3 regions of the Microbispora rosea genome follow, and region 3 is predicted to be linked to each of the others. Evidence: riboswitches for the same ligand, from Rfam matches in the RefSeq annotation. Region 3 holds a riboswitch; each other region holds the start of a gene.

Region 1 (5,696 bases), on a different contig from region 3:
ACGCCGCCGACCTCGTCGGCATGCTCGCCCCGCGGCGCGGTGACCCCGCAGGTGACAAATGGTTTGTGCACCCGGGGGCGTGCGTGGGACAGTGAGCGCGCTTCAGCACACGCACACAGAAGGAACGAAGCCTATGTTCTCGGCGTCCCGCAGCGGCCGCCGCCGGCACTGACCGGAACGCTCCCGCGTCACCGGTTCACTGCCCTCGTCTCACGGCGGCCCCACGCGACGGTGCGACTCGCGCACCTTCTCCATCCCTGTCCGGGATGGTTCTCGCCTGCGCGTTCACCCTCCGCTCCGCGGCGGGCGAACCGCTCCACCTTGTCATCCGTGAGGTCGATATCACCGTGGGCATCGATGTCCAGAGTTTCGCCGTGGCCAACCTGCGCCGCCGTCCCGACGTCGTCGAGATCGGGGGCTTCGTCCTCGGCGTGGACCCCGGCACCACCAGTCCGTACGTCAATTACGCGACACCCCTGCCCGGCGCCCGGCCGGGCGCGCGGGACGTCGCGGCGCTGATCGCAGCGTTCGGCGAGCGCGGGCTCAAGCCCCGTCTCGAGTTCGCCCCGGGCGCCGCGCCCGACGTGCAGCCCGCTCTTCACGAGGCCGGGCTCACCGTCGAAGCGGTGCACGAATACCTCGTCTGCGTCCCGGCCACGCTGACGATGCCGCGGGCCGCTCTCCCGGTGGAGACGCCGTCCACGGACGAGGACTACGCGGCGATCGACGCCGCGCTGTCCAAGGCGTTCGGCGGCGAGTTCGCCTCGTCGCCGGAGGGCGCGGCCCGGCTGCGCCGTACGGAGGAGAGCGGCGGCGCGGTCCGGTTCGTCCGGGCGCCCGGCGGCGGCTGCGCCGGGGCGGCCATGTGCTCCGCTCCGGCCGTGGAGACGTCGGAGCTCGCCGGTGTCGGCACCTGTCCCGAGTTCCGCGGGCGGGGCATCGCCGGCGCGGTCACCGCCACGCTCGCCGAGACGATGCTCGCCAGGGGAGCGCGGTCGGTGTGGCTGGAGTACGGCGGTGAGGGATCGCGCCGGGTCTACGAACGCGTGGGCTTCCGGCCGGGCGGCACCCGCCTCTACATGTCGCTCGAAGCCTGACGCAGGCCGCCCGTCGGCCGTGCTTCACCCTCTCGGGGGCGTCGCGCGGCCGGCGGGCGGGCTGGGCAGGACGAGGCGGAGGCCGATCGGCGGGAGGGCGGGATCAGGCGGATCGGCTGGCGGCCGCCGCGAGCCCGGGCGGCGCCGCGGCCAGGGCCTTGTGGATGGCCTCCACGAGGGCGAGCGCCGCCTCCTCGGTGAGCTCGATCGCGACCCGGGCCGACGGGCCCTCCGCCGGGTTGGTGATGTCGATGTTCACCGTGTGCTCCTGGCACGCGTGATAGGGATGGTCGATGTAGACCATGCCGTCGGTGACCGTGAACCAGCCCGACGCCCCCTTGGCGGCGCCGTCGACGCGGATCTTCTCGGTGAGATAGGTGCACATTGCTGTTCTCCTCAGGCGGCGAGGTGGCGGCCGAAGAAATCGAAGACCTTCTTCCAGCCCTCCACCGCCGCGGCGGGCCGGTAGGCCGGCCGGTCCACGGAGAAGAACCCGTGACCGGCGTCGGGGAAGACGTGGAACTCGTGGTCCTTGCCGAGCTTGTCCAGCTCTGTGGAGAGCACCCCCACCTCCTCCGGCGAGGGGAACTGGTCGTCCGCGCCGAAGAGCCCGAGCAGCGGGCAGGACAGGTCGGCGGCGCGGGAGATCAGCGGCGTGGCCGCCAGCGGGAATTCGGCGGGCGGCGAGTTGACCACGAAGGCCCCGTAGCAGTCGACGGCCGCGTCGATCTGCAGCGAGCAGGCGGCCAGGAACGTCTGCCGCCCACCGGAGCAGTAGCCGATGACGCCGATCTTGCCGTTGGCGTGCTCCAGGCCGTTGAGGTAGGCCGCGCCGCCGGCGACGTCGCCGACGAGCTGCTCGTCCGGGACGCCGCCCTTGGCCCGGGCGGCGGCGGCCTGGTCGTCCGGGCTGACGCCCGCGCCCTCCCTGGAGTACAGGTTCGGGCAGATCGCTGCGTAGCCGTGCGCGGCGAACCTGCGGACGATCTCCTTGGTGCCCGCGTCGTAGCCGGGCATGTGGTGGATCACCACGACCCCGCCGTGGGGAGCGGAGTCGAGCGGCCGGGCCGCGTACGCCTCGAGTTCGGCGCCTTCGTGCCCGGTCACGGCGACCGTGCCGGCCCACATCGCGTCCGTCATTGAGATTCCCTTTCCTCTGACCACAGCGCTGCCCGTGAGATGGCGGTGCAGGAGCCCACCTTAGTCGTTAGCTGAGCTAACCAAGTCGCCCGTCCACCGCCGGGCCGGATGGCGGTGGGCGGGGTCGTCCCGGCCCGTCCGCCGGGCGCGTGCTCATGCCGTATGGCGGCTGTATGGCGGCTGTGTGGCGGCTGTGTGGCGCATCTCACCGCCGGCGGCCGGCGACCGCGAGGACCTGCGGAAGCAGGGAAGGGCGGCAGCCGGAATGATGCCCTTTGCCGGGTTTTTCGTCGTGTCTTACTTGTTATCTACTAAACTTCCCGTGTGTCTCGCCGGTGCGCGGTCCTCAACCCGAGGACGACCGGCGACCGCCGAATCCCGGAAGTCATCGATCCCGGGAACCGGGGACCCACGTTTCCTGGGGTGAATCCGGACCATCCGGTAGGGCTACTCCTGGCCCGAACCCGTCAGCTAACCCGGTAGGCGGCCAAGGAGAGGAGAGCGTGTGGAGTGTCGGCTCCACCTGCCCACCCGGTCCGCGCCGCGTCGCCGGACCGCATGCCCGCCCTGGAACGTCTCCAGGCTTCCGGGGTGATGGCGCGCCCGTGACGGGCTGTCGCATCTCCCGTTTCTGATTCCGCCCCGCCGTGGCGTGTCCCCGGACGGTCATGCCGTCATGCCGTCACGCCCCGCGGGCCGTTCGTCATGTCTCGAAGCGCGCCATGAGGAGCCTCCGATTTCCACCGATCCGATAGCTCGACAGCTGCTCGACGCCGTACGCCCCGAACTGGGCTACCGCGAGCGAGCCGGGAAACACACGAAGTTCGGCGAGTGGTACGCCGACAACGTCGCCAAGGACCCCGACTTCAAGGCCGCCCCCTGGTGCGACATGTTCGTCTCGTGGGCGGCCGACCGGGCCGGGGTGCAGGCCCACGTCGGGGAGTTCGCGCTGACCACGCGGCACGCCAAGTGGTTCGAGAAGCACCACGCCTGGAGCGACAGGCCCGAGCCGGGCGCGGTGGTGTTCTTCGCCTGGTCGGGGTCCAAGAAGATCCGCGACATCGACCACGTCGGCATCGTCGAGAAGGTCGTCGGTCGCAAGGTCCACACGATCGAGGGCAATGTCGACGGCGTGTGGCTGAAGCGCAAGGTGCGCGACACGAGCAAGATCGTCGGGTACGGCCTGCCGCGCAAGGTCAAGGTGGCGCAGAAGGCGCCGGTGACGATCCAGCCGGCGGCGGCAGTGAACGCGAGCGTCCAGAGCGCCGGGGCGCCCGCCACCAGGAACATGGCGGCCACGCAGGGGAAGGCCCTCGACGTCGTGTGGTCGCCGGGCGACGCCGTTCTGCCGGCGGGCCTGCTGTTCGCGGTGGTCTCCACCGCCGTGACCGGGATCCGGGTCAGGGCCGCGGCGGCGACGTCCGGCGGACGGCACCGCAAGCGCGGGTGAGGCAGATCAACCCGGCAGGCTGTCCAACATGCTCTTCATCTCCTTGATCTCGGCCGACTGGCTGGAGACGATGGACTCCGCCATCCGCCGGGCCGGCTCGTAGGTTCCGCCGCGCAGCTCGTCGCGCGCCATGGCGACCGCTCCCTCGTGGTGGCGGATCATCATCGTGAGGAAGGCCCGGTCGAAGGCCCGTCCGGACAGCCCTTCGAGACGCCGCATGTCCTCGGGAGACATCATCCCGGGCATGGCGTGGTGGGCCGGCGCCGGACTCTCACCGGGCACCCGCTCACCCCAGGCCGTGAGCCAGCCGCTCATCGTCCGGATCTCCGGAGCCTGCGCGGCCTCGATCCGCCGGGCGAGCCGCGCGACCCGGGCGTCCGCCGCGCGGTCCGCGGCCAGCCTCCCCATCTCCACCGCCTGACGATGATGCGGGATCATCATCCGGGCGAACATGACGTCCCGGTCGTTGTGGTCGGCCGTCGGCGTCGGGGCCCCGGGCGCGGTGAGCGCGGCGGGTGAGGAAGGCGTGGCGGCTGTGGCGGCCGAGCCGTACGGGCCGCCCGCGCCGACCAGCAGATCGGCCGTCAGCAGGGCCACCGGCAGAACGCGTCCCTTCATCGGCCAGCACCTCCGTACGTCCGGGCGGCGGACCAACGGCCTTCCCGCCGCCCTGCCTGCGGTGCCGACGACGGCGCCACCCCCGGTGCGCCGTCGCCGCGTGAACCGTGTGAAGGCGAACACAGTCCTCGAACAGCACCGTGTCCTCGAACAGCATTCGTGTTCTCTGGCTGTCGTACCCCGCTGCGTGGAACGTTCCCGTCAGCCGCTGAACGTGATCCGGAACCGGTAGTTGTCACCGTAGGTCGAGCCGCGGATGGTGAACGCCGCGCTGCCCGAGCTCACCCGGCCCGACACCGTCGCCCCGGCGTTGACGGCGTAGAGGAAACGAGACGTGCCGAGATCGCGGCAGGGGACGGTGGTCTTCTCTCCGTAGAAGTGGTTGAACGTGGCCCCCTCGGCGCGGTGGTTGTCGACCAGCTTCCCGGACCAGGAGGTGCCCGATCGGCTGGTGACCCAGTAGCCCAGCAGGAGTTTCGGGTCGCGTGCGTTGCCGCCGAGATCGCGGGCCGACGCGGTGACGACGTGGGCGGAGCCGAGCTGGAAGGAACCGAGGGCGCCGATGTCGCCGACGTAGAACTCCCAGTAGAAGGGGTTGCGCTCGACCCGGCCTGCGGCGGACTTGCGTGGACCGGTGACGAACCTCGCGGCCGCCTTGTATCGGCTGGTGCCGACGAACCGGTGCTCGCCCCAGAGGGGACCTCCGCAGTAGTCGTAGACATCGACCACCACCGTGGCGGTGCCGCGATAGATCCGTAGGGCGGATTGCGTGCCGGACGCCGCGCCGGACGGGGCCGCCGTGCCGAGCACCGCGGTCACGGAAACCACCGCGGCCGCTAATCCGAATTTCCGTTTTCTCATGAGAAATCCCCTCCCTGTCGTACGGTCGGTCGAAGGTCGCGTTTCGGGTCCGCTGTGCGTTTTCCCGGTGTCCGTTCGCCCGGTGTGCGGAATCAGCCGGTCGGCACGTTGCCCAGGAAACTCGCCGAATAGAGCGCCAGCGGAAGGACGGCCGCCAGCACATAGGGGATGAACTGGGCATTTCGCCGGTCGTCGTGGCGCGTCCGGACAATCCACGGCCAGACGACCAGCAGCACCGTGCTCCCGGCGAGGATGAGCCGGTCGAAGGCGAGCCCGTCGGCGATGCTCTGGAACACGTGGGCGATCGCGGTGCCGGCGTCCTCACCGATGAGCATGAACGCGGGCAGGGCGACGGCCGACATCAGCACGAGCCGGACGACGAGGGTCGCGGGCCAGGCCACGGCGAGCCCGGTGAGGCCGTGGAAGCGCCCCTCGGCGACCTTCCTGCGCAGCCCGATCGGCGGGTGGGTGAGCAGGCCGCCGGCACGCCTCAGCCGGCCGCGGGGAAGGGCCCGTTCGCGGTCGAGTGC
Region 2 (5,696 bases), on a different contig from region 3:
TTCCCGCCGACACGGCCACCATCGCCGTGGACACCGTCCTGGCCTACGTCAACGGCTACGCGATCGAGGAACAGGCCCGCAAGACCGGAGCCGACGGCTGGCCCAGGGAGCGCCGGGACCGCGCCTTCCACGACGGCCTCGAATTGATCATCGCCGGTGCCCGGGGAACTCTGTCGTCCTGACGCCGGCTTCGGCCGCGTCGCCCCGCCACCCGTCGGCTGCACATCACTTCTCACGGGTGCGGATATCGCCGGTGCCGCCGGTTGCGAGCCACGCTCCGTGCAGGCCCTGGCCTGATCACGGCTCAACTGCGACCCTGGTGTCCAGGCTGACTTGAGAGGATTCCATTGGTCCGCAGCATCGAGCCCCTGCCCTTAACCCTCACTTCCGCGCCGTGACCGAGAAGAGGGGACGAGACGACTCCGACGACTTCTCGGGGGTCAGCCTCGGCGGCATGGCCCTCGTCGTGACCGTCATGGCCCTGAGACACCCTTGGCAGTCGCTCAAGGAACTGCTCAGGGTGGTCCGTCGTCTTGGCCGCTGGGCGCTCCGGCTCGTAATGGCCCCTGCCGGGCTGGTGGCCGCGATCGTGTTCACACGTCAAAGGGATCGACGCCCCACCTTCGAGGACTACCTGCACGGCCGCGACGAGGAATGAGCCCACCTGTGCCCGGATCGCCTGGTACGGCAACCGGCGAAGGCACTGGACGCCCCGGGGGGAGCCCGCCCGCGTGACCGCGGGAGTGGGGCGGAAGGCTCAGTACATCGAGATCTGATCAGCCCGTGATCGTGACCTGGGGCAACTCTAGAACCACCGGGATGACCTGGCCCTGGTTGTCTCGGTGGTTATCAGCGTTTCGCGGCTGATCACGGTGTCATGTGCCCTCGTTGTGCCCTCACGGATCCCAAGGACGAGCGCCGGACCGACAACGCCGGTACGTCAGTCTCAGGAGACGGGCGGGCGTCGATGTCCATACCGTAGACACGTATGTGACCGTGGCGAAGCCGTGCTACGCCATGATGATCATGTGATCGATCACTACCGCGCTCTCTTCGAGCGCCACCAGTGGCTCAAGGACAGTCTTTGCTGGACTGTGGTGCAGCCCCTCGACGAGGGGATCACGCTGGATGACCTTCTGTGGCGGCTGAACGGGGGCCACGACCCGGAAGAACGCACCATGGACTACCCCATGGAGGTAGCCATGAACGAGGACCTTACCTTGCTGTACGTCTTCGAAGGCGACGGCGCGTACGGATTCCTGGAATGCAGGTATGGAGACCCCCTATCAGAGGAACTCCTCTCCAAACTCAGTGAGGACGCGCGCGTGTGGACCACGTCATGGCAATTCAACGGCACATCGACGATCGCCTACGCGGGCGGAGGCAGGGTCCGGGCGCGGATCCGGAACTACGTCCTCGGCGACCAGGTCGAAGAAGAGACCGCGCCGGGCGTCTTCACGGGCTTCCACGCCATGCTTGACGACCTGGATGGTCAGGACTTCGACGGCAAACGCAGCGCCGCGTTCGCATTTATCGAGGCGGCCGCCGGGGTCGGCGTCGAAAGCGACCGGTTGGACGGCGAAGAGAAGTCTGTGATCGTTCTCGACACTCCTGCTATCTAGGGCGTGTATCGAAAGTGGATCTTGAGGCAAGATGATCTTGCTTCGTTGTGTGGAGATCTGATCCACCCTTGATCGTGACCTGGCAAAACATCCGAACCACCGTGATGACCTGGCGTTGGTCGTCTCGGTGGCTCTCGGCATTTCGCGGCCGATCACGGTGTCATGTGCCCTGGCTGTGCCCTCTGGTTCGCTCAGTCGCCTCGGCTATCAGCTTGGGAATCGGCTAGTGATCTACCCTCTCTGAGCTGGGAACAGGGGGGTGCTGCTCAGCGGCGGTCGAGTCCCCGTGACTGCCCGTCAGTCCCCGCTGATCGCCGTTCAATCTGGCACGCGCCCCAGGTGTGCGAGCCAGCGGGCGTAAGATCGCGAGTCGAACACCGATTAAGGAGAGCGGATCGAGGGGAACCTTGATGAGTGCAAGCGGAGCCCAGGCGTCGGCGTTTTTCCGCGAAGTTGCTCAACACCGTACCTTGTGGTGGGTTCGCGATGATCAGGGCAGCCCGACGCCCCCATCGGACTTCGGTAGGCCGGCATTTCCGTACTGGTCGTCGGAGGCCCGAGCGCAGCGCGCGGTCGCATTGTGGGGTTCGCAGTTCCGTGTCATGTCAATGCCGCTGGACCATTGGCGGAATGCGGCTTTGCCTGACCTCGCCAAGGACGACTTCCGGGTCGGGATCAACTGGAGCGGACAGCGGCTGACTGGTTGGGACTTCACTGTCGATGAGGTGCTGAATCGGCTGGCTCATGCGCTTGGCGAGCCACCGTACGAGCGATAGGGGTCTACGCGGCGACGGAGGTGCAACCCCGGCCGGACTCCCCCAGCCCCCGATAGCTGCCCACATTCGCGACTGCCGCCCCGGGTTCTGTCAACTGGTGCTTCGCGTGTACATGTTCCCGGTGACCTTCCGCGCGCGCTGGTCGTCCTACCTGCACAGCGCCGGTTGACAGGTTCCGGGTGCCGCGAATACTCGGGCAGCGGGGGCGGGGGGACCCTGCACCCTTCCAGCTCAGCCAGCTACGGCCGAAGTCGGAACGGCCGTTCTTCCCCCGAAGCCGGGAGCGCGCCCGCCGGAGGCATCACCACGTGCGGCCTGGCACCAGGTCGGCACTTCCAGCTCAGCCTGACGCCCCTGTGAGCGGACTTGTACTGTCGCCTGGCGGCCCATCGACTCGTCCGCGCCAGCCGTCCGGCGTTCTTTGCGCGCTGTCCGCCGGGAGCGCCAGCGGGAGGCGGCGGCGTGCGCCGTGACGGCGGCGCGTGCGGCCCGGTTAGGGCCGCCTTGATGCCCTCCAGCGAGGATCTGATGCGTGCGGCCATCGGGAGCGCCTGGGCCAAGGGGCCGGCAGACGGCTTAAGTGCCCTCAATGTGCCCTGACCCGTCCTGCCGGGATCGAACATGCAGGTAGACGGCTTGCGGGCCTAGTACATCGAGATGTGCACGTGGTCGTAGTGGTTGGCGGTGATCCCGCCGCGGTCGGACATGGTCCGCCAGCCCGGATGGCCGAGGTTGTAGATGCGCTGCTGCCAGATCACGTACATCACGCCGAGTTTCGGCCCGTTCTTGATGGCCCAGGCGGCCAGGCTGTCGCCGAGGGCCTTCATCTCGGGGGAGGGCATGGCGCCGCCCGAGCTCATCATGAAGTCGCAGGCGCGCCCGAGGGGATGCTCACCGCTGTTCTCCGCCCGGTAGCAGCCCACCGGAAACTGCAGGGTGAAGTGGCTTTCGACCTCGCCGCGCATGAATCTCATCCGGGGCGTGATGTTGTCGGTGCCGCTGGGGAGCTCGGGCGCCCACGACCCGCCCGCGCGCTTTCCCGGCGCGATCGGGATCAGCGCGTCGAGCTTGTCCTTGATCTCGTCGATCAGATCCTCGGCGTCCTCGCGCTGACCGGCGACCTCGGCGGCCTGCGCCTTGAGCTGCGCGGTCAGCGTCTTGGCGGCGTCCGCGGCCCGTTGCCGCTCGTCGCGGACCAGGTCGAAGTGCGCGAGCCTGGCGGCCTGCTCCTCTTTGAGCTGGTAGTTGAGCGCGGCGGTGTTCATGTCGGGCAGCGCCATCGCGCTCTCGGTCTGGTAGCGCAGCCCGGCCATCTGCCGTACGGCGTCGCTGGCGGCCTTGTAGTCGGCCTCGGCCTTGGCCAGCCGGCCGCGGGCCGCCTTCTCCTCCACGCCGGCCTTGGCGAGGGCGACGCGTTTGGCGTTGTAGTCGCCGATCAGCCGGTCGACCTTCTTCCGCAGGTCCGCCAGCTCCTTCTTGAGCTGTTTCTCCGTCGGTTTGGGATCGGCCACACCCGGCGCCGCCGTGCCGAACACGAGGACGGCGGAGGCGAGCACGCCGACAGCCAGGGGGAACGCGCGGGGCAGAGCCCACTCCTCTCCATCTGCCGACCGGGTTAGCTGACGGGTTCGGGCTGGAGAAGCCCGGGCAGGTCACTGCCTTGACCCCAGGTGCGTGATTGGGTCCCCGGCTCCCGGGCGGGGCGCCCGGGATTAGGCGTACCGGTTGTGACGGCCGGTGTCAGGGATACTAGTGGTAAAGAAACGGTGACTGCCACCAAAGCCGCAACCAACCGGAGATCAAGCCGTTATCGCCTCGCGTAGCATCCGGGCGGCCTCCTCCGGCAGCACGTCGTTGACGAACGCGCCCATGGCCGACTCCGATCCGGCCAGGTACTTCAGCTTGTTCGGCGCGCGCCGGATCGTGAAGAGCTGCAGGTGGAGGTAGGCGAGGTCGCGCCGGTAGGAGACGGGGGCCTGGTGCCAGGCCGCGACGTACGGCATGACGACGCCGAACAGCCCGTCCAGCCGGCGCAGCACCTCGATGTAGAGCGGCGCGAACGCGGCCCGCTCCTCGGGCGACAGCGCCGGGATGTCGGGCACCCGGCGGTGCGGGTAGACGTGCACCTCGAACGGGTAGCGCGCGGCGGCCGGGACGAAGGCCGTCCAATGCTCGTTGGCGGCCACCACCCGGGGGCCCCTCCGCTCGGCGGCCAGGACGTCCGCGAACAGGTTGCCGCCCTGGTGGCGGGCGGCGGCGTCCAGCATCTGCCGGGTACGCGGCGTGACGTACGGATAGGCGTAGATCTGCCCGTGGGGGTGCGGCAGCGTGATGCCGATCTCGGCGCCGCGGTTCTCGAAGCAGAAGACCTGCTCCACGCCGGGCAGCGCGGACAGCTCCGCCGTGCGGTCGGCCCACGCCTCGACGACCAGCTCGGCCTGCGCGTCGCTCAGCGAGCTGAACGACGCGTCGTGGTCGGAGGTGAAGCAGACCACCTCGCACCGCCCGATCCCCGGCCGCACCTCGCTCAGCCCGCCCACCTGCTCGTACGCGCCGGTGTTGAAGCTGAACGACGGGAAGCGGTTCTCGAACACCGCCACCTCGTACGGCGAGGGGATCTCCGAGCCGGGATGGCCCGGGCAGAGCGGGCACTCCGCCGCGGACGGCAGGTGCGTGCGCGTCTGGCGATGCCGGGCGACGGCCACCCACTCGTCCATCAGGGGGTCGTAGCGCAGCTCGGAGGCGAGCGGGCGCGGCGGCAGGTCCCTGGTGTCGACGGCGCTGTGGTCGGCGTCGTCGCGCCGGTCGAAATAGATGAGCTCACGGCCGTCGGCGAGATGGGTGATGGTGCGCTTCACAGAGCGGTCTCCAGCTTCACGGTGCGGTGTCCCGGGTCAGAGCGGGCTTACAGGGGTCCGGGGACAGGCGGCCTTCCAGAGGTCCGGCGTCACAGCGCGGTCTCCATCTCGGTTTCCCCGGAGGGGTCGGCGAGGAGGAGCTCGCCGGCGTGCTCCGACAGTGCGGCGCGCGCCTCCTCCGGCAGGCCGACGTCGCTCACGACCACGCCGGCCTCGTCAAGGGCGGCGATCGTGCTGATGCCGATCGTCCCCCACTTGGTGTGGTCGGCCAGGACCACGAGCTGCTGGGCGGCCGCGATGAGGGCGCGGTCGGTCTCCGCCTCCAGCAGGTTGGGCGTGGTGTAACCAGCCCGGACGCTCATGCCGTGCACGCCGAGCATGAGCGTGTCGACGTTCAGGGAGCGGACGGCCGCCACGGCCACCGGGCCGACCAGCGCGTC
Region 3 (5,696 bases):
CGGGAGCGAGCAGCCCCAGCGGCGCGGCCGCGCCGAAGACGACGGTGGCGCCGTCCTCCACGAGCGCCGCCGCCCTTCTCGCCACCGAGCGCGTCGGCAGCATCAGCGAGGAGGGATGCCGGACCACCTCGTACGGCTGGCGGGAGTCGAACTCCTCGCATCCCTTCCAGCGCGGGGCGTACACGACCACGGAGCCGGGCGGCCGGCGCGAGGCGAGGCCGTGCACGAACGCCTGGATGCCGCCCGGTCTGGGCGGGAAGTCGTTCGTGACGATCAGCGTCCGCTTCGTCATCCTCACCCCCGCTGCCGGCGTGATCGCACGGTCCGCCCGCGCCGCCCGAGAACGCATTGTCGCAGCCGCCGCCGCACCGTCGTCCCAAGAAGATCGGGATCAGGGCCGGGCGAGCTGCTCGCGGGCCCACGACCGCCAGGCGCTGGTCAGGCCGTCGGCGGTCAGCCCGAGCTGTTCTCCGAGGGCGGCGCCGATCTCCTCGCGCAGCGCGGCGCGGTAGAGGGCGACCAGCCTCCGCTCGCCGAAGCGGGCCGCGATGTAGCGGCAGGCGAGCCACGCCTCCTCGTACGCCTGGGCGGGCCTGGCGGCGAAGTCGGCGGGCCCGGGCAGGCCGTCCAGCGCCGCCCTCCCCGCCGCCACGTCGGCGGCCAGCTCGGCGGCGACCGTACGGACCGGCAGTCCGCTGTCCAGGTAGCCCACGTAGTCGGCGAAGCCCTCCATGAGCCACATCGGCACCGCGCGAGGACCGGAGGTCGCGACGTGCGTCAGCTCATGGGTCACGACGACCAGGCGGCCGGTCGCGGACAGGCGGGCGAACGCGGCCGGCTGCACGATCACACGGCCGCCGGTGGCGACCGCCGCCAGGCCGTCCACCTTCGCCGGCGTCGCCAGCACGGCGGCCTGCTCCTCGGTGCGCGGCACGAGGACCACCGCGCCGCCGCGCCCGCCCCAGATCCTCGTGACCGTGCGGCCCGCGCGATCGGCCAGTGCGGCGACCTCGGCGACCAGCGGCCGGGGCGACCCGACGACGACGGCGCGCTCGCCGCGGGCGACGGAGGCGCCGGTCCACATGCCCGGATGCTCGCGCACGGCGGCGCGGGCGTCCAGCCGCAGGGCGCGCAGCGGGTCGGGCGGCGCCGCGGCGGCGAGCCCGGCCAGCAGCGCGGCCAGCGCGACGGCCACGACCGCGACCCGGCGGGGAGGGACCCCGTGGGGCGCGGCTTCGAGCCGGCACCGGTCGGTCCCGGCGCGCACGCTCCGCAGGCCGCCCCCGGGCACGCCGCTCGTGACAGTCACGCCGTGCATGGTAGCCAGCACATGTCACGGCCCCGTCCACCTCGGCGAGATGGACGGGGCCGTAGGGACGGCGCCGGTCGAGGGGGCTGGTGACCGGCGCCCGTCAGACGCCCGGACGGACGGCACCCACGAAGGTGCTCTTCCGATAGGCGTCCAGCTTGTCGATCCTGACCCGCGTGCCGGTGTGCGGAGCGTGGATCATCTTGCCGTGCCCGACGTACATGCCGACGTGGCCGCCGCCGCTGGTGAAGATGAGGTCACCGGGCTCGAAGTGCCCCCAGGACACCTTCGTCCTGACCGCGCCGCGGATGGACCACGTCGTGCGCGGCAGCCGTACGCCCGCCTTGCGCCAGGCGTACTGGACCAGGCCCGAGCAGTCGAACGCGCCCGGTCCCGTGGCTCCGTAGCGGTAAGGGTCGCCGATCTGCTTCTCGGCGGTCTTCACCGCGCGCCGGGCCTTGGCCCGCTGGAGCGAGGTCCTGCTGATCTTCCGCTTGGCGGTGTGCTTCTTGGTCCGCTTCTTCGCGGCGGCCTTGCGGGCGGCGGTTTTCGCGCTGTTCCCGTCGCTCGTGTTCGTGGCCGTCTTCGTCGCTGTGGCCGTCTTGACGACCGTGACCGTCACCGTGTCGGCCGCCGTATCGGCCGCCGCCGGATGTGCTCCGGCGACCCCTACGGATGCCGTCAACGCGGCACCACCAACGGCAATTCGGGCAAGACGGGACAGACTAGCGGGGGTGGTAGACAGGATCTCTCCTCGGGTCTTCCGCTCACGCCTACCGGGTTAGCTGACGGGTTCGGGCGGGGAAGTCGCCCTACGGCGCGCGATGCGCCGATTCACCCCGGACCTTCGCGTGAAGGTCGATGGTTCCCCGGCTCCGTGCCTCCTGACTGCACGGACTCGGCTGGTCATCGGCGCCGGGGGATCCCGCGAGGGGGAGGGTGTTGGAGGACGCCGATGCCGGTGGATGACTGCGCGGCCCGGCCGGCCGGACCGGGACGCGCCGCGGCGAGGCGTGCTCGCCGCGGCCCAGAAGCTACCGAGGACTCGCGGCGTTCGGCAAAGCCCGCCCGCCGGATAAAGATCGGATAACGAAGGCCGCGGAGAAGAAATCGCAGCTTACCCACCTCGCGAGAGGGCTAAGTGTGACTCTGCTCACAATCTGCGCAACAAGGGCTGAATGCGGTCACAAGAGCCCCGAAAACCACACACCGTCACAGAGGTGGCCAACCCCTCAGGGGCGCACAGCTCCGATCGCGTGATACTCCGCGAGTGAGACAATCTTCACAACATCGCCGGTCTGCGGGGCGTGGACGACCTTGCCGTCGCCGGCGTAGATGCCGACGTGTCCGTATCCGGCGTGCCAGAGCAGGTCGCCCGGCTGGAGCTCGTCCAGCGAGACCCTGCGGCTCGCACCCCAGGCCCACTGCTCGTAGCTGGTCCGGGGCAGCCGCACGCCCGCCGCCGCCCACGCGGCCTGCACGAGCCCGGAGCAGTCCCAGGCGCCCGGTCCGGTGCCCCCGTAGCGATAGGGCTTGCCGACCTGCTTGTAGGCGAACTGGAGGGCTTCCAGCGCGTTGCCGGACGCCGGCCCGGTGTAGACGACGCCGGCGCTGTTGGGGTTGCCGGGGTTGAACGTCCCGAGCGAGCGCAGCAGCTTCATCTGCTCCCGGACGAGCTTGTCGACCTTCTCCTTCTCGCCGGCCAGCTCGTCCTTGACGTCGGCGGCCTCTTTGTAGACCACCTTGCTCTGGTCGCGGCGGTCCTTGAGGTCCTTGATGGCGCCCTCGTACTCCCTGAGGCGCCCGGCCCGCTCGGCCGACATGTGGTTGAGCGTGGCGAGGCCGCTGAGCATGGCATCGGGGTTGGAGCTGTAGAAGACGCCGCCCCACGACCCCATCTCGCCGACCTGGTAGCTGCTGACGGCCATCGAGACCAGTCCGGAGCGCAGCGCCTCGACCCGGACGTTCTGCTTCTTGTAGTCCTCGTTGATCGCGAGGTACTTCTGCCGCGACTTCTTCCACTTCTCGTTGGCCGCGTTGTAGCGGTCCACGAGCTTGTCGGCCTGCTCGTTGAGCTTGCTCAGCTTCGCCTTGGCCTGCGCGACCGTGGGCTTCGGATCCGCCTCCGCGCCCGTCATCGGCGTCAGCAGGACCACGGCGGCCAGACCGGCGGCCACCGGCACACGCCCTCGCACTGAGCCCCCTTGAGGATCAACCTCTTAGATCAACGAACCTGCGGCGCGACTCTATCTAGGCGATCTTGAAGCTTCAACCTATTCGCAGGTATTCGCGGCAGTCATCACCCTTGGTGACGACGCCGTCGCGGGCTGCGCGCGCGGCGGCTCAGCCGCGGCCGAGACGGCGCAGCAGCAGGAGCGAGGGCACCGGCCGGGCGCCCATGCGGCGCACCGACTCGGCCACCTCCCTGTCGGAGGAGACCACGGCGATGGCCCGCCCGGGCGGCTCCGCCCGCACCAGTGCGCGGATGAGGTCGTCGGCGATCTCCCCGGGCGCGCTGAACCTCACCCGCACCCCACGCGGCGCGGAGACCTGGACCGGCCCGTTCAGCTCGGCGCCGTCGAACACGCACGTCACCTCCGCCCGCGTCTGCACGGCGAGCCCGCCGAGCCCGGTCAGCAGCCGGGCCCGCTGGTCGGCGAGGGTCAGCGACGGGTAGCCGGTCTTGGTCACGTTGTAGCCGTCGACGATCAGATGCAGATGAGGGATGGCCAGGAGCTGGTCGAGGAGCTGCGGGTCGTCGTTGGCCAGCGCCCGCGCGGGAACGGCCGTCACGCCCGGCTCGCCGGGCTGCACCGCGTTCACGTGGTCGGCCGGCCTGGTGATCGTCGTGGGCAGCCCGAGCTCCTTGCGCAGCCCGGAGGCGGCGTCCTGGAGCGCGTCCAGCAGCACCCGCACCCGGGCGTCCTCGACGCTGCGGCCCTCGCGGGCGGCCCTGCGGCTGGCCTCCAGCTGGCGCTCGGCGTCCGCCAGGCGCTCCCTGAGCCGGCGCACCTCGGTCTCGGCCGCGCCGTTGGCGCTCGCGGCCCTGGTCCGCGCCTCGGCCGTCTCGGCCTCCAGCTCGGCCGCCCTGGCCTCGGCGGCCCTGACCCGCTCGCGGGCGTCGTGCAGCTTGCGCCGCAGGTCGGAGTTCTCCGCGCGGGCCGCCTTGAGCTGCTCGCGCACCCGGTCGATCTCCTCCTTGGCGGAGGCGCGCTGCGCCGCGAGCTGCTCGCGCAGCCGCGTCTCCGCCTGCTCCCGCTGGGTGCCCGCGGCGGCGGCCTGCTCCAGGTCGGTCCGCGCCTGCTCGACCAGGTCCGGCCAGCCGGGCGGGCGGGTCAGGTACGCCGCCGCCGCGACCAGCACCGGCTCGGCCGCGGGGGGCACCGTGCCCTCGGCCAGGCTCCCCACCAGCTCGGGCCAGGCGACCTCCACCGCCTCGGCCACCCGCTCGCGGAACTCCTTGTCGTTCTCCAGCTGGGCCGCGATGGGCGCGCTGCCCAGACGGGCGCGCTTGCGCGGGTCGAACTTGGCGATGTTGCGCAACGGCGGCGGCACGGCCGCGGCGGGCATCGAGCCCAGCACCTGCGCCGCGACCTCCACCACCTGTAAACGCACCTGCTCGGGCAACGGACGAGACAGGCCTTCTCCGGCTGAACTCATCTCGTCGCTCCTCGGCCGTGTCCTACGGATCTGCTGCCCACTGCGGTCGCCCCGGCGGCGCCTCGCGGTGCTGTCGCCCCCGAGTGCGAGAACGTCCCGATGCCCGCCGTCCGCGAGGCGTGGGCCTCACGGCGCGCCCACCGGACCGCCATCACACGGCAAGATCTGCGAGACACTCCCTTGTTCCTGTCTTCTTTCAAGGGTACGGCCGTCGCACCGTGTCCATGTCGCGTTCATGATCTGTCACGGCGTCCCGCACCGGCGGCCCGGGCGCGGCACAACCCCTCGATGGGGCGCCCGGTCCCTGGCCGTACGCTTGGCGGCGTGTTCACGCCGCCGTATCCGATCACGACCCCCCGGCTGGTCCTGCGCCCCTTCACCGAGACCGACCTCGACGACCTGCACGCCTTCCACTCCCTGCCCGAGGTCGCCAGATACCTCTACTGGGACGCCCGCACGCGGGAGGAGACGAAGGCCGCGCTCGATCGGAAGATCGCCTGCGCGTCGCTCGGAGAGGGCGGCGACATGCTGTGCGTGGCCGCCGAGTCGGCCGGCGGCGGGCCCGTGATCGGGGACCTCACGTTGTTCCTGCGCAGCCGGGAGCACCGCCAGGGCGAGATCGGCTTCGTCTTCAACCCGGCGTACCAGGGCCGCGGGCTGGCCACCGAGGCGGCCCGCGAGGTCCTCCGCATCGCATTCGAGGGTCTCGGGCTGCATCGCGTGCACG

What was found. Region 3 has a riboswitch for cyclic di-AMP ahead of ACIBK1_RS26375 (C40 family peptidase). Riboswitches for the same ligand answer to the same signal wherever they lie in the genome.
Region 1: another riboswitch for cyclic di-AMP. It lies ahead of ACIBK1_RS07970 (CHAP domain-containing protein); the one in region 3 lies ahead of ACIBK1_RS26375 (C40 family peptidase).
Region 2: another riboswitch for cyclic di-AMP. It lies ahead of ACIBK1_RS38295 (coiled-coil domain-containing protein); the one in region 3 lies ahead of ACIBK1_RS26375 (C40 family peptidase).

What each region holds. Positions count from the first base shown of each region.
Region 1 covers NZ_JBITJO010000002.1:100,990-106,685, reverse strand. Annotated here, with positions in the region: gene ACIBK1_RS07990 (MXAN_6230/SCO0854 family RING domain-containing protein) at 1-95, shown strand, start outside; gene ACIBK1_RS07985 (GNAT family N-acetyltransferase) at 348-1,097, shown strand; gene ACIBK1_RS07980 (DUF6295 family protein) at 1,201-1,482, opposite strand; gene ACIBK1_RS07975 (dienelactone hydrolase family protein) at 1,494-2,237, opposite strand; cyclic di-AMP (ydaO/yuaA leader) riboswitch at 2,597-2,739, shown strand; gene ACIBK1_RS07970 (CHAP domain-containing protein) at 2,914-3,687, shown strand; gene ACIBK1_RS07965 (DUF305 domain-containing protein) at 3,694-4,305, opposite strand; gene ACIBK1_RS07960 (hypothetical protein) at 4,507-5,124, opposite strand; gene ACIBK1_RS07955 (M48 family metalloprotease) at 5,259-5,696, opposite strand, start outside.
Region 2 covers NZ_JBITJO010000016.1:20,667-26,362, reverse strand. Annotated here, with positions in the region: gene ACIBK1_RS38315 (TetR/AcrR family transcriptional regulator C-terminal domain-containing protein) at 1-182, shown strand, start outside; gene ACIBK1_RS38310 (hypothetical protein) at 395-658, shown strand; gene ACIBK1_RS38305 (hypothetical protein) at 1,029-1,622, shown strand; gene ACIBK1_RS38300 (DUF2750 domain-containing protein) at 2,033-2,398, shown strand; gene ACIBK1_RS38295 (coiled-coil domain-containing protein) at 3,043-3,954, opposite strand; cyclic di-AMP (ydaO/yuaA leader) riboswitch at 3,989-4,127, opposite strand; gene galT (galactose-1-phosphate uridylyltransferase) at 4,198-5,256, opposite strand; gene ACIBK1_RS38285 (DeoR/GlpR family DNA-binding transcription regulator) at 5,346-5,696, opposite strand, start outside.
Region 3 covers NZ_JBITJO010000006.1:334,138-339,833, forward strand. Annotated here, with positions in the region: gene ACIBK1_RS26365 (glycosyltransferase family 4 protein) at 1-292, opposite strand, end outside; gene ACIBK1_RS26370 (hypothetical protein) at 392-1,309, opposite strand; gene ACIBK1_RS26375 (C40 family peptidase) at 1,413-1,994, opposite strand; cyclic di-AMP (ydaO/yuaA leader) riboswitch at 2,069-2,223, opposite strand; gene ACIBK1_RS26380 (C40 family peptidase) at 2,542-3,504, opposite strand; gene ACIBK1_RS26385 (NYN domain-containing protein) at 3,653-4,969, opposite strand; gene ACIBK1_RS26390 (GNAT family N-acetyltransferase) at 5,294-5,696, shown strand, end outside.